DNA from 4 places in the Brenneria tiliae genome. Region 4 is predicted to be linked to each of the others. Evidence: predicted binding sites of a transcription regulator. Region 4 holds the regulator's gene; each other region holds the start of a gene.
What was found. Region 4 encodes CRP, which controls carbon source genes, mostly activating them, when cyclic AMP is high. Its sites were predicted from a motif close to ATGTGANNNNNNTCACAT; they were not measured.
Positions count from the first base shown of each region.

Region 1: a site for CRP is predicted at 1,565-1,582, ahead of aaeR (HTH-type transcriptional activator AaeR). Genes of this name have one in related genera too.
Region 2: a site for CRP is predicted at 1,993-2,010, ahead of MFP24_RS23330 (arabinose ABC transporter substrate-binding protein). Genes of this name have one in related genera too.
Region 3: a site for CRP is predicted at 1,587-1,604, ahead of msrB (peptide-methionine (R)-S-oxide reductase MsrB). Genes of this name have one in related genera too.

Region 1 is NZ_JAKPCB010000097.1:236,916-240,028, reverse strand. Features, by position in the region: gene tldD (metalloprotease TldD) at 1-552, shown strand, start outside; gene aaeR (HTH-type transcriptional activator AaeR) at 612-1,547, opposite strand; gene aaeX (p-hydroxybenzoic acid efflux pump operon protein AaeX) at 1,779-1,982, shown strand; gene aaeA (p-hydroxybenzoic acid efflux pump subunit AaeA) at 2,018-2,938, shown strand; gene aaeB (p-hydroxybenzoic acid efflux pump subunit AaeB) at 2,943-3,113, shown strand, end outside.
Region 2 is NZ_JAKPCB010000103.1:542,192-545,304, reverse strand. Features, by position in the region: gene araG (L-arabinose ABC transporter ATP-binding protein AraG) at 1-662, opposite strand, end outside; gene MFP24_RS23330 (arabinose ABC transporter substrate-binding protein) at 768-1,751, opposite strand; gene MFP24_RS23325 (ribulokinase) at 2,129-3,113, shown strand, end outside.
Region 3 is NZ_JAKPCB010000103.1:475,002-478,114, forward strand. Features, by position in the region: gene MFP24_RS23010 (D-hexose-6-phosphate mutarotase) at 1-217, opposite strand, end outside; gene gapA (glyceraldehyde-3-phosphate dehydrogenase) at 381-1,376, opposite strand; gene msrB (peptide-methionine (R)-S-oxide reductase MsrB) at 1,721-2,140, shown strand; gene MFP24_RS23025 (YeaC family protein) at 2,257-2,532, shown strand; gene pncA (bifunctional nicotinamidase/pyrazinamidase) at 2,580-3,113, opposite strand, start outside.
Region 4 is NZ_JAKPCB010000096.1:48,186-51,298, reverse strand. Features, by position in the region: gene MFP24_RS10230 (polysaccharide lyase) at 1-227, opposite strand, end outside; gene crp (cAMP-activated global transcriptional regulator CRP) at 876-1,508, opposite strand; gene MFP24_RS10220 (OsmC family protein) at 1,825-2,232, shown strand; gene MFP24_RS10215 (phosphoribulokinase) at 2,273-3,113, opposite strand, start outside.

The sequences.
Region 1 (3,113 bases), on a different contig from region 4:
GACGGTACGCTGGCCGGCCGCCGTGGCTCGCTGGCGATGGATGACGAAGGGGTGCCGGGACAATATAACGTATTGATTGAAAACGGCATCCTGAAAGGCTACATGCAGGATAAACTCAACGCCCGTCTGATGGGCGCGGCGCCGACCGGCAACGGCCGCCGTGAGTCCTACGCCCATTTGCCGATGCCGCGCATGACCAATACCTATATGCTGGCCGGGAAATCCACGCCGCAAGAGATTATCGCCAGCGTCGAGTACGGCCTGTACGCGCCGAATTTTGGCGGCGGCCAGGTGGATATCACCTCCGGCAAATTCGTCTTTTCCACCTCGGAAGCCTATTTGATCGAGAACGGGCGCATCACCAGCCCGGTGAAAGGGGCGACGCTGATTGGTTCCGGCATTGAGGCGATGCAGCAGATCTCGATGGTGGGCAACGATCTGGCGCTGGATAAAGGGGTCGGCGTGTGCGGCAAAGAGGGGCAGAGCCTGCCCGTCGGCGTGGGCCAGCCGACGCTGAAGCTGGAAAGCCTGACGGTGGGCGGCACGGCGTAATCACACGCCGTTTCCACGCCATCTTTATGAAAAACCGCGCGCTTACCGCCGCGGTTTTTTTAGTCTTTATCCGTCTCGCTATCCTGCCGATACTCCTGATATGTCAGGGCGACTTTCCTGAAATACTCAATCATATAGTTGATACAGACCTGTACTTTCAGCGGCAGGTTATCTTTGCGGGTATATAACGCATAAACCGGGCGCGGATCGGAATGGTAACGGTTGAACAGAATTTCCATTTCGCCGCGCCGAATTTCTTCAGTCACCCACATCAGGGGAACATAGGCGATGCCCGCGCCGGCTTTTAACCAGCGCACCAGCGTCTGCGGATCGTTGGTGACGAAACGCCCCGGCGGCGCCAGCCGGGTGGCGATGCCTTCAGGGGCGATCAGTTCGAATTCACTATCCGGGCGTACGCTATATTCCAGCCAGGAGAAATTGACCACGTCGGCCGGTTTTTCCGGCGCGCCGTGCTGCGCCAGATAGCCTTTGGCGGCGCACACCACCATGGGCATCGAGCCCAGCCGTTTGGAAAACAGGCTGGAGTCCTGCAACGCGCCGACCCGGATGACGATATCCAGACCGTCGGCGATCAAATCAGGCGCGGGGATCCCGGTGATCAGATTAACGGAAAGACCCGGATACTCTTTCAGCATATCGGCGGTCATGGTGGACAGCACGATCTGCGCCATGGTCGAAGAGCCGCCGATGCGCAGTGTGCCGGTCGGGGTGCTGTTGAAGGCGTAAAGCTGCTCATGTACCTCATGCGCTTCGTGCAGCATGCGGCAGCAGCCGTGGTAATAGATTTTCCCCGCTTCGGTCAGGCCGATGCTGCGCGTACTGCGATTAAGCAGCTTGATCTGCAATTTGTCTTCAAGCTTGGTTACGGTCTGGCTGACGGCGGAAACGCTCATCTGGAGCTGGCGCGCCGCCGCGGTAAAAGAGCCGCACTTCACCACTCGGGCGAATACCGCCATACTTTTTAGTCGTTCCATTATTCACTCTGGCTTAAAAGTGATTTAGATCACACTATGTAGATAGGACAAGATTAACCATTCATAATATAGCCTATCCGGTGAGGCCGGAGGGGTTATATAACGCTTGCAGCCATTCATCGTTATCACCGTAGCGTGAAAAATGCTGATTCGGCATCGCTTATCGAATCAGCGCCAGCATCCGCCATCGCCGCGATGCGTTACCGCTAATGAAACATAAAGGAAAAGAGAATGAGTTCGCTGCCGGTTATGGTGTTGTTCGGACTGTCGTTTCCGCCGGTCTTTTTTGTTCTGCTGGTGTCGCTGACGCTGTTTTTCGTCGTGAACCGGCTGTTGCAGCCGACGGGGATTTATGACTTCGTCTGGCATCCGGCGTTGTTTAATACCGCATTATTCTGCTGCCTGTTCTATCTGCTGTTCCGCTACGGTCTTTGAGGTTCTTGGTGCAATCTTTCTTTATCTCCTCGCTCATGAAAAAACTGGGCCGCGTGGCCGTCACGCTGGTCGTGGTGTTGTTCGCCATTGTGGCGGTATTTCGTATCTGGGCGTTTTATACCGAATCGCCCTGGACGCGGGATGCTAAGTTTAGCGCGGATGTGGTGGCCATCGCCCCCGATGTCAGCGGCTTGCTTACCGATGTGCGGGTGACGGACAACCAGTTGGTGAAACAGGGCGACGTGCTGTTCGTGGTGGATCGACCCCGTTATAGCGAGGCGCAGGCACAGGCGGCGGCCGATGTGGCCTATTATCAGGCGCTGATGACGGAGAAAAAGCGCGAGGCCGCCCGCCGGACGCGTTTGGGCATTCATGCGATGTCGCAGGAGGATATCGACCAGTCGGGCAATGCGCTGGAAACGGCGATCCACCAGCTTGCCAAGGCACAGTCCGTACTGGCGCTGGCGCAGCTGGATCTGGAGCGCACGGTGGTGCGTGCGCCAGCCGATGGTTGGGTCACCAACCTGAATGTGCAGCGCGGGGAGTTTATTACCCGCGGTTCAACCGCCGTCGCGCTGGTGAAAAAAGATTCGTTCTACCTGCTGGCGTATATGGAAGAAACCAAACTGGAACGGGTGCGCCGTGGATATCGTGCTGAGATCACGCCGCTGGGCAGTGAGCGCATCTTCTACGGCACGGTGGAGAGCGTGCCCGTCGGGGTGAACAACAGCAGTAGCGGCGTTGACGATAAGGGGCTGGCGATCGTCGACTCCAACCTGGAGTGGGTGCGCCTGGCGCAGCGCGTGCCGGTGAAAATCAAACTCGATCGCCAAATGGGCGAACTGTATCCGGCCGGCACCACCGCCACCGTGGTGATTACCGGGGAGCAGGTGGACAAAGACAGCAAGCCGTCGCCGCTGATTCGCCTGTTATACCGCCTGCGCGAGTTCGGCTGATATCATGAAAAGCCCAATATTCGTGCGCTTCCGCTTTGCGTTTAAGCTGAGTTTCGCCATTGTCCTGTCCTTGCTGCTGGGTTTTCATTTGCAGTTGGCGACTCCGCGCTGGTCGGTGCTGACGGCGGCGATCGTCTCCTCCGTTCCGGCCTTTGCGGCGGGGGGCGAACCGTTT
Region 2 (3,113 bases), on a different contig from region 4:
TAGCGGCCGTCTTTAAACACGGTGATGGCGTCCCCCAGGGCGAAAATTTCCTCCATGCGGTGCGATACGTACAAAATCACCCGCCCTTCGCCGCGTAATTCGGCGATCACCCGGAACAGCTGTTCGATTTCGCGGGCGGATAGCGAACTGGTGGGTTCGTCAAAAGCGATAATTTTGGCGTTGCGGGCCAGCGCCTTGGCGATCTCCACCATTTGCCACTGGCCGATGGAAAGGTATTTAAGCGGCGTGTCGGGATCGATATCCAGTCCCAGGTGCTCAAGCTGCAGTTTGGCCTCATAACGCAGCAGCGAATAATTCACCATGCCGTACTTGTGCGGCAGCTGGCCAAGGTAAATATTCTCCGCCACCGTCATTTCCGGCACCAGATGCAACTCCTGATAAATAATCGCCACGCCGGCATTCAGCGCATCCATGGTGCTATTGAAGCGCACCGGCCGGCCCTGGATATGGATTTCCCCGGCGGAAGGCAAATAGTTGCCGCTCAGGATTTTCAACAGCGTGGATTTACCCGCCCCGTTTTCCCCCATCAAGCCGTGGATCTGCCCCGCCTGGCAGGAAAAGCTGATATCCGCCAGCGCCTTGACGCCGGGGAATTCCTTGCCGATGCCATGAAACGACAAATAGGCTGACTGTACCGTCATTTTCGTTTCCTCATAGTTGACCACTCGCCGTCGCACCGGTCGTTCCCGCCGCAGCGGGGATGGAAACCGGCGGCGAACGCACGGACCTCCCTGTCCCGCCGGCCGTTACAGCAGACCTTTTTTCTCCAGTTCGACCTTGAAGTTGTCGCGGGTGATCAGCACCACATCGGTAACTTCGGTGAACTTTTGCGGTTCCACGCCTTTGGTCACCCACTCATTCAGCATCTGGATGCTTTTATAGCCGTGGATATCCGGGCTTGGCAGCAGCGAACCATAGAAACCGGTGGCCTGTCCTTTCGACAGTTCGCTCACCGCATCCACCCCGTTGATACCGATGCCGATCACGTTGGGCGCCTTGAACCCCTGACCTTCCGTCGCCCGCACGCCGCCCAGCACGGTATTGTCGTTCATGCCGACAATCAGCCAGTTCTTCACGCCGGGATGCTGCACCAGCATCGAGTTGGCGGCGTCAAACGCCCCGGGAATATCGTTGGATTTGGTGGGAACCTGATAGATTTGCTTTTCCGGGAAACCGGCGGCTTTTAATGCATCCATCGAGCCGGTGGTGCGGCGCCGGGCGGTATCCAGTTCGTTGGCGGTGATCGCCATCACCGCGGTTTCCTCCACCTTCCAGCCGCGTTTATTCATTTCGTTCCACAGCTCCTGCCCCTGGCGCTCGCCGATTTTGCTGGCCGCCATCATGACCAGCGGCACCGAGTCCATCGGCTCGCCTCTGGCATTAACGAACTGATCGTCCACGGCGATGACCTTCAGGTCGTAGCTGCGCGCCTTGGCGACGATCGCCGCCCCTAATTTGGGGTCGGGGGTACAGATCACAAAGCCTTTCGCCCCGCTGGCCGCCAGGCTATCAATGGCATTAAGCGTTTTTTCGCCGTCCGGGACGGCGATTTTAATCACCTCGAAACCGAGATCTTTTCCCGCCTTATCGGCAAATTTCCATTCCGTCTGAAACCAGGGTTCTTCCGGCTGTTTAACCAGAAACCCCAGCTTCAACGTTTCGGCGATAGCCGATTGTGACATAACCGCGGCCAGCCCAATCGTCGCCAGCAGCTTAGTGAATTTATGCATGATGTTCTCCGCTATAGTTATTTTTTACACGTCAGAGGATCCTGGATGTGTAATCGGTTCCATTAAGGCATTTCCGGTCGGGATAAAGGAAAAGCACAGCGTTGGTGGCAGTCCTTTACTCAGCAGCATTCAGACGCTGTATGTTTTAGCGGTTATTTTCAGCAAGAATATCGAGCGTTATCACATCCCCGAACAACGACAGGTTTGTGCATATATTTAGCAAATTTAACCAGTCATTAACTTTTGACGAGCATCACAGAATGACGGCGAGCGGCAGGAAAATGCATACTTCCAGCTAACCGCTCCTCACGCCCCGCGTTAATGCCCGCCTATCGTATACGGCTATAAACAAAGGCGGAATTGACGGGAGGGGAGCGATGAACGCTGGCGCGATTACCTTGGGCCTCGACTTTGGCAGTGATTCGGTGCGCGCATTGGCCGTTGACTGCCGGAGCGGGCAAGAATTGACCACTGAGGTGGCGTATTACCCGCGCTGGCGCGCCGGGATGTATTGTCAGCCGGCGAATAACCAGTTCCGCCACCACCCGCTGGATTATATCGAGTCGCTGGAGCAGGCCATTCGCGCCGTGGTGGAACGACTGAGCGCGGCGCAGCGCCGGCGGATCGTCGGCATCGGCGTGGATTCCACCGGCTCCACCCCCGCGCCCATCGACGAACAGGGGACGATTCTGGCGCTGCGCCCCGAGTTTTCCGCCAACCCCAACGCCATGTTCGTGCTGTGGAAGGATCATACGGCGATAGAAGAGGCGGAGGCGATCACCAGCCTGTGCCATAGCGGCCGGTTTGCGGATTACACCCGCTATATTGGCGGCGTCTACTCCTCGGAATGGTTCTGGGCCAAAATACTGCACGTCTCACGCCAGGATGCGGCGGTGCGTCAGGCCGCCGTCTCCTGGATCGAACTGTGCGACTGGGTGCCCGCCCTGCTCTCCGGCACCCAGGCTCCTGGCAACATTCGACGCGGCCGCTGCGCCGCCGGACACAAGTCGCTGTGGCACCCCGACTGGGGCGGTCTGCCGCCCAAAACCTTTCTGCACGCGCTCGATCCCCGCCTGAGCGAAAAGCTGCAATACCCGATGTTTAGCGACACCTGGACCGCCGACGCGCCCGTCGGCGCCATCACCGCCGAATGGGCCGCGCGGCTCGGCCTGCCGGAAAGCGTGGTTATCGCCGGCGGCGCCTTTGACTGCCACGTCGGCGCCGTGGGCGCCGGAGCGCAGCCCTATACCCTGGTTAAAGTGATCGGCACCTCCACCTGCGACATCCTGATTGCCGATAAAGCGCGCATCGCCGATCGCACCATCAGGGGGATCTGCGGCCAGGTGGACGGCAGCGTGGTGC
Region 3 (3,113 bases), on a different contig from region 4:
TCGCCACCTGTTCGGTGAACGCGGTGTTGTCGCTCAGCCACAACACCGGCGCTTCGCCCGTCGGCTGCCAGCTCAACAGATGGGCGCCCTGTAATGCCACCGCCGCGCGAACCTGCGGGTGTTCGACCACGATGACCGGCAGTTGATCCAGCTGCCGTTGGCTTACGGTTGCCGTAACGGGTTTGCTGATGGGAAGCGCGAAAATCTTATCATTCATGATGTTGCCTTTTTTTGTGGCGTGCCATCCATGGCCGCCACCCTGTGGGTCGTCGCTAACGCGACGTCAAAAACTTCTCCCGGAAGTTTTTTGGTTGTTGTTAATCAGCAAGTAAAAAGGGCGGCCCCAGGGCCGCCCTTCATCATTGAATCATTACCCAGACTTACTTGGAGATATGGGCGATCAGATCCAGAACTTTGTTGGAGTAGCCGGTTTCGTTATCGTACCAGGAAACCAGTTTCACAAAGTTGTCGCTCAGCGCGATACCGGCTTTCGCGTCGAAGACGGAAGTCAGTTTTTCGCCGTTGAAATCGGTGGAAACCACGTCATCTTCGGTGTAACCCAGAACGCCTTTCAGTTCGCCTTCGGAAGCGGCTTTGATGGCGGCACAGATTTCTTTGTAAGAAGCCGGTTTTTCCAGACGGGCGGTCAGGTCGACAACGGATACGTTCGGGGTAGGAACGCGGAACGCCATACCGGTCAGTTTGCCGTTCAGTTCAGGAATAACCTTGCCGACCGCTTTCGCTGCGCCGGTAGAAGACGGGATGATGTTCTGAGATGCGCCGCGGCCGCCGCGCCAGTCTTTGTGAGACGGGCCGTCAACGGTTTTCTGCGTTGCGGTGGTGGCGTGAACGGTGGTCATCAGCGCTTCAACGATACCGAAGTTGTCGTTGATGACTTTGGCCAGCGGCGCCAGGCAGTTGGTGGTACAGGATGCGTTGGAAACGATATCCTGGCCGTCGTAGCTTTTATGGTTAACGCCGATAACGAACATCGGGGTGCTGTCTTTGGACGGACCGGTCAGCACCACTTTTTTGGCGCCGGCGGTGATGTGTTTACGCGCGGTTTCGTCAGTCAGGAACAGACCGGTTGCTTCAGCGACAACATCAACGTTGACTTCGTTCCACTTCAGGTTCGCAGGATCGCGCTCTGAGGTGACACGAATCGTTTTACCGTTAACAACCAGGTGGCCATCTTTAACTTCAACGGTGCCGTTGAAACGGCCATGGGTAGAGTCATACTTCAACATATACGCCATGTATTCAGCGTCTAACAGATCGTTGATCGCGACGATTTCGATGTCGGAACGTTCCTGTGCAGCGCGGAAAACAATACGGCCGATGCGGCCAAAACCGTTGATACCTACTTTGATAGTCATATATTCCACCAGATATTGGTTAGTGAATAAAAGGTTGGTTGTAAAATTACAAAAACCTTGCTGGGCGTCAAGCGGAATCGTGTCAATAGTTGCTGTAAGTCAAACCTGCCGCCAACCCTTGCACGAAAATCCGCCAGTGCTTGTAAATAAAGAACATTTCAGACGGATACCGGCTCTGAGAGCATCATATAAACTCCGTCCCATCCAGAATTGCGATAAAGGTCACAATTAAATATTCGCCCCGACAACAGCTATTATATTAAGCCAAAATGGCCTGTAAAGTTGTTAATTTTTTGTTATAATTAATGATCAATTTAATAGCTAACACACGCAGTGAGGCGACTATGAGCGACGATCCCTCTCAACAAACACCGCCAGATGCAGAACAACTGACGGAAATGCAGCGCTATGTGACCCAACAGCGGGGCACCGAACCCGCTTATTCCGGCAAGCTGCTGCACAATAAGCGCACGGGTATTTACCACTGCCTGTGCTGCCAGAAGCCGCTGTTCTATTCGGATAACAAGTACGACTCAGGGTGCGGTTGGCCGAGTTTCGACCAGCCGGTCTCATCCGACGTCATCCGCTATCTTGAAGATAACGCCCACAACATGCGGCGCATCGAGATTCGCTGCGGTAACTGCGACGCGCATCTGGGCCACGTATTCCCTGATGGTCCGCAGACCACGGGGGAGCGCTACTGCGTTAATTCCGCGTCGCTCAGCTTTATCGACGACGTAGATGGCGAGCGGGTTGACGGCTAAATCGGCCACCGGTGCAAGCTGGCTACCCGACCTGAATTGTAACCTAGCTTAATCGTTTCAGCCAAGCGTTTATAGCGATAAATATGGCAGCAAAACCGCATGCGGGGAGATAAAGGATGCAACTCGACGATCTGATTGACGCCATGACGCCGGAAATTTATCAACGGCTGGCAACGGCGGTGGAGTTGGGCAAATGGCCGGACGGCGTCGCTTTGTCCGCGCAACAGAAAGAGAATTGTCTGCAAATGGTGATGCTGTGGCAGGCTCGCCATAATCAACAGGCGGAGCATATGACCATCGGCCCCGACGGCGAGATTGTGATAAAAAGCAAACAACAGCTGAAGCAGCAGTTCAGTGAACCCGCCGTGGTGAAGATAAAAATGCAAGGCTAAACGCAGGCCGGGGGGAAGGGCGACGGACCTGCGCCGAGACGGCGGCGTTAGCCGCCGGACGCCAGCCCGGCAACGAAGCTTTGCAGATCGACAAGCTTCGCGCCGCGCCGCTGCATTTCCGCCAGCGCCGCCTGGCTGTCCTGCGGGTCAAGATTGACGCCGCGGCATCCATCCACCAGCACCTCGGTTTTATAGCCCAGTTCGAGGGCGTCCAGCACGCTGAATTTCACGCAATAGTCCGTGGCGATGCCCATCACGGTCAGGCGAGTAATGTTCCGCGTCCGTAGCCAGTCGTCGAGCGCGGTTTTAGCGCGGTGCCCGTTATCAAAAAACGCGCTATAGCTATCAATATCGGCCTGGGTGCCTTTGCGTACCACCCATTCAATCGCCTGCCGGTTCAACGCCGGATGAAACTGCGCCCCCGGCTGATGCTGAACGCAGTGTACCGGCCACCAGACCTGGGGCAGGCCGTCCAGCTCGCCGGTTTCCCCCACGGCGGCGTTGGCGTTGATCGCGAAGCTGCCGTGATCGGCCGGGTGCCAGTCCTGGCTGGCAATGACCGGGATGTTCGCCGCGGCGCA
Region 4 (3,113 bases):
GTGATGACTACGGGGTAGGCGCCGCCTGACACTTTTTTACCGCTTGAGTCCAGACGCGCTGCCGCGATGATATCGACAATGTCCTGCATCGAACCGGCCGTTTTATTGACGGCGCCGGAAACGTTGCCGCCGTCGGTGGTGGCATAGCCGCCGGTATCGGCCGCCATCGCTGGTTGGCAGGCAAGACATAACAGCCCGGCGGCGGCTGAAGGCAGTAGGTATTTCATAAGGATTATCTCCTGTTGGAATATAACTTTCGTTAAGGCATTTATCGTTCCATATGCCCAGGGTAATAAGGTTGGATTTTTCGCTAAAAATGGAATATCAGTTTTCAGTTTTATCAAAAACCCGCATCAGTGTTATCACAAAAATAAAACAATTCAATACGGTGAGTTCAATGCGTCTTTTGAATAATCGAAAGGAAAGGAGGGTTCTATGAAAGCTAAATTGCCAATTAAAATTACGCATAAGATATTTATTGTTTTATTATCAATAAGTTATATTCTCATGATGGTTTTTTTTATTTCCATAGGTTTCTGTTTTCAGCAATATATTCATATAAGGTGGATTTGTCTGAAAAATCCCCCCGGATATCCATATTAATAGGGATTTTCTTAAAATAAATAAAAATGGAGTTTTATTGATCTATATTAAAATATAACTTTATAAATCATGGCTGATTTTTATTTTGCCGATATTGAAAATAATAGATTAAGCCTGTTGGTAAGGCTATTTACATTGCCGGTAAATAATTTATTTTGATAATAAATACCCTGCTCATTAACTAAGGGGTAAATATGAGACCTGCGTTGATGGTGATAAAAAAAAGCGTGAAACTCGCTTCACGCTTTTTTGTTGTAGGGTAACGGAATGGTTTAACGGGTGCCGTAAACCACAATCGTTTTACCATGTGCGGAGATCAGGTTCTGGTCTTCCAGCATTTTAAGAATACGGCCCACGGTTTCGCGTGAACAGCCGACGATTTGCCCAATTTCCTGACGGGTGATTTTTATTTGCATGCCATCGGGGTGAGTCATGGCATCGGGTTGTTTCGCCAGGTTTAATAACGTCTGAGCAATACGGCCGGTAACGTCGAGAAACGCCAGATTACCGACTTTCTCTGAAGTTACCTGTAGTCGGCTGGCCATCTGCGCCGACAGGCGCATCAGAATATCGGGATTCACCTGAATCAACTGCCGGAACTTTTTATAAGAAATTTCAGCAACTTCACAAGCCGTTTTCGCCCGTACCCAGGCGCTGCGCTCCTGACCTTCTTCAAACAGGCCAAGTTCACCGATAAAATCTCCCTGATTGAGATAAGAGAGAATCATTTCTTTGCCTTCTTCATCTTTGATCAGCACTGCGACAGAGCCTTTCACGATGTAGTAAAGCGTTTCTGCTTTTTCACCCTGGTGAATCAGCGTGCTCTTCGATGGATACTTGTGGATATGACAATGAGAAAGGAACCATTCGAGAGTCGGGTCTGTTTGCGGTTTGCCGAGAACCATTCGCTATCATCCTCTGTTGTAATTCACTGCGCAAATCACAGGGCTCAGAGTTCCCTGTACGGCGTATTACTGCTAAACATTCAAAATTCGTCTAGGAAGAATGACGTCAGGGAATATACTGGAGCCTCTATCTGGCGACATCATCATCTCCCCGGTATCTGAGTTTGTCCAGAAAAGGCAGATTCTATTTTCGTTTGTAACACAGCTTGAAGGACCTGTCTTGTGTTGTCTCGCTTCAGCATGATGAAGCTTTGGTTATAGCGTGTTTTTGTACAGTAACGATATAAATTTTCAAAAAATTTTTAGCGGAGGCGGCATGCAGGCTCGAGTAAAGTGGATTGAAGGTTTAACTTTTCTTGGTGAATCAGCGTCCGGGCATCAGGTGCTGATGGATGGCAATTCGGGAGACAAGGCGCCAAGCCCAATGGAAATGGTGTTGATGTCGGTTGGCGGCTGCAGTGCGATTGACGTGGTGTCGATCCTGCAGAAAGGCCGTCATGACGTGGCGGACTGCGAGGTTAAACTGACCTCGGAGCGGAGAACGGAAGCGCCGCGCCTGTTTACCCATATTAATCTGCATTTTATCGTGACGGGCACAGGGCTGACGGAGAAAGCGGTGGAACGGGCGGTGGCGCTCTCCGCGGAGCGCTATTGCTCGGTGGCGCTGATGCTGGATAAAGCCGTCGAGGTCACGCACAGTCATGAAGTCCGCATAGCGGGGTAATCCTCGGCGTATCGCCCGCTGGTGCTTTTGCCGCGGCGGACTATTCGATTTTTTTCCCTTCCAGCAGGCGCTGCACCAGCGGCGCCATAATCAGCTCCATCGCCAGACCCATTTTCCCGCCGGGCACCACCAGGGTGTTGATATGGGAAATAAACGATCCCTGCAACATGGCCAGCAGATAAGGGTAGTCAATATTATCCAGTTCCTGGAAATGAATCACCACGAAGCTTTCGTCCAGTGAGGGGATCGACTTGGCGGCGAACGGGTTGGAGGTATCAACGGTGGGAACGCGCTGGAAGTTGATGTGCGTGCGTGAAAACTGCGGCGTAATGTAGGTGATGTAGTCTTCCATGGAGCGCACCACCGAATCCATCACCGCTTCGCGCGAGTGTCCGCGCTCGTTCACGTCGCGAATCAGTTTCTGAATCCATTCCAGGTTGACGATCGGCACCACGCCGACCAGCAAATCGACGTGTTGCGCCACATTGTGCCTATCGGTCACCACGCCGCCGTGCAGCCCTTCATAAAACAGCACGTCGGTGGGTTCAGGCATCGGCTCCCACGGCGTGAACGTACCGGGCACCTGGTTGTAGGGGATCGCTTCATCATAGGTATGGAGATATTTACGGGTTTTACCGCTTCCGTGGCGGCCATATTCGGTAAACGACTGCTCCAGCAGGCTGAAATCATTGGCCTCCGGGCCGAAATAGCTGATATGGCGCCCGAGATCCCGCGCCTTACGTATTTCCATATCCATTTCCGGGCGGGTATAGCGGTGGAAGCTGTCACCTTCAAGCTGGGCGGCGCGCATGTTTAACTGCTGAAAAATCTTGTGGAATGCCTGGCTGGTGGTTGTGGTTCCCGCTCCGCTGGAGCCGGTA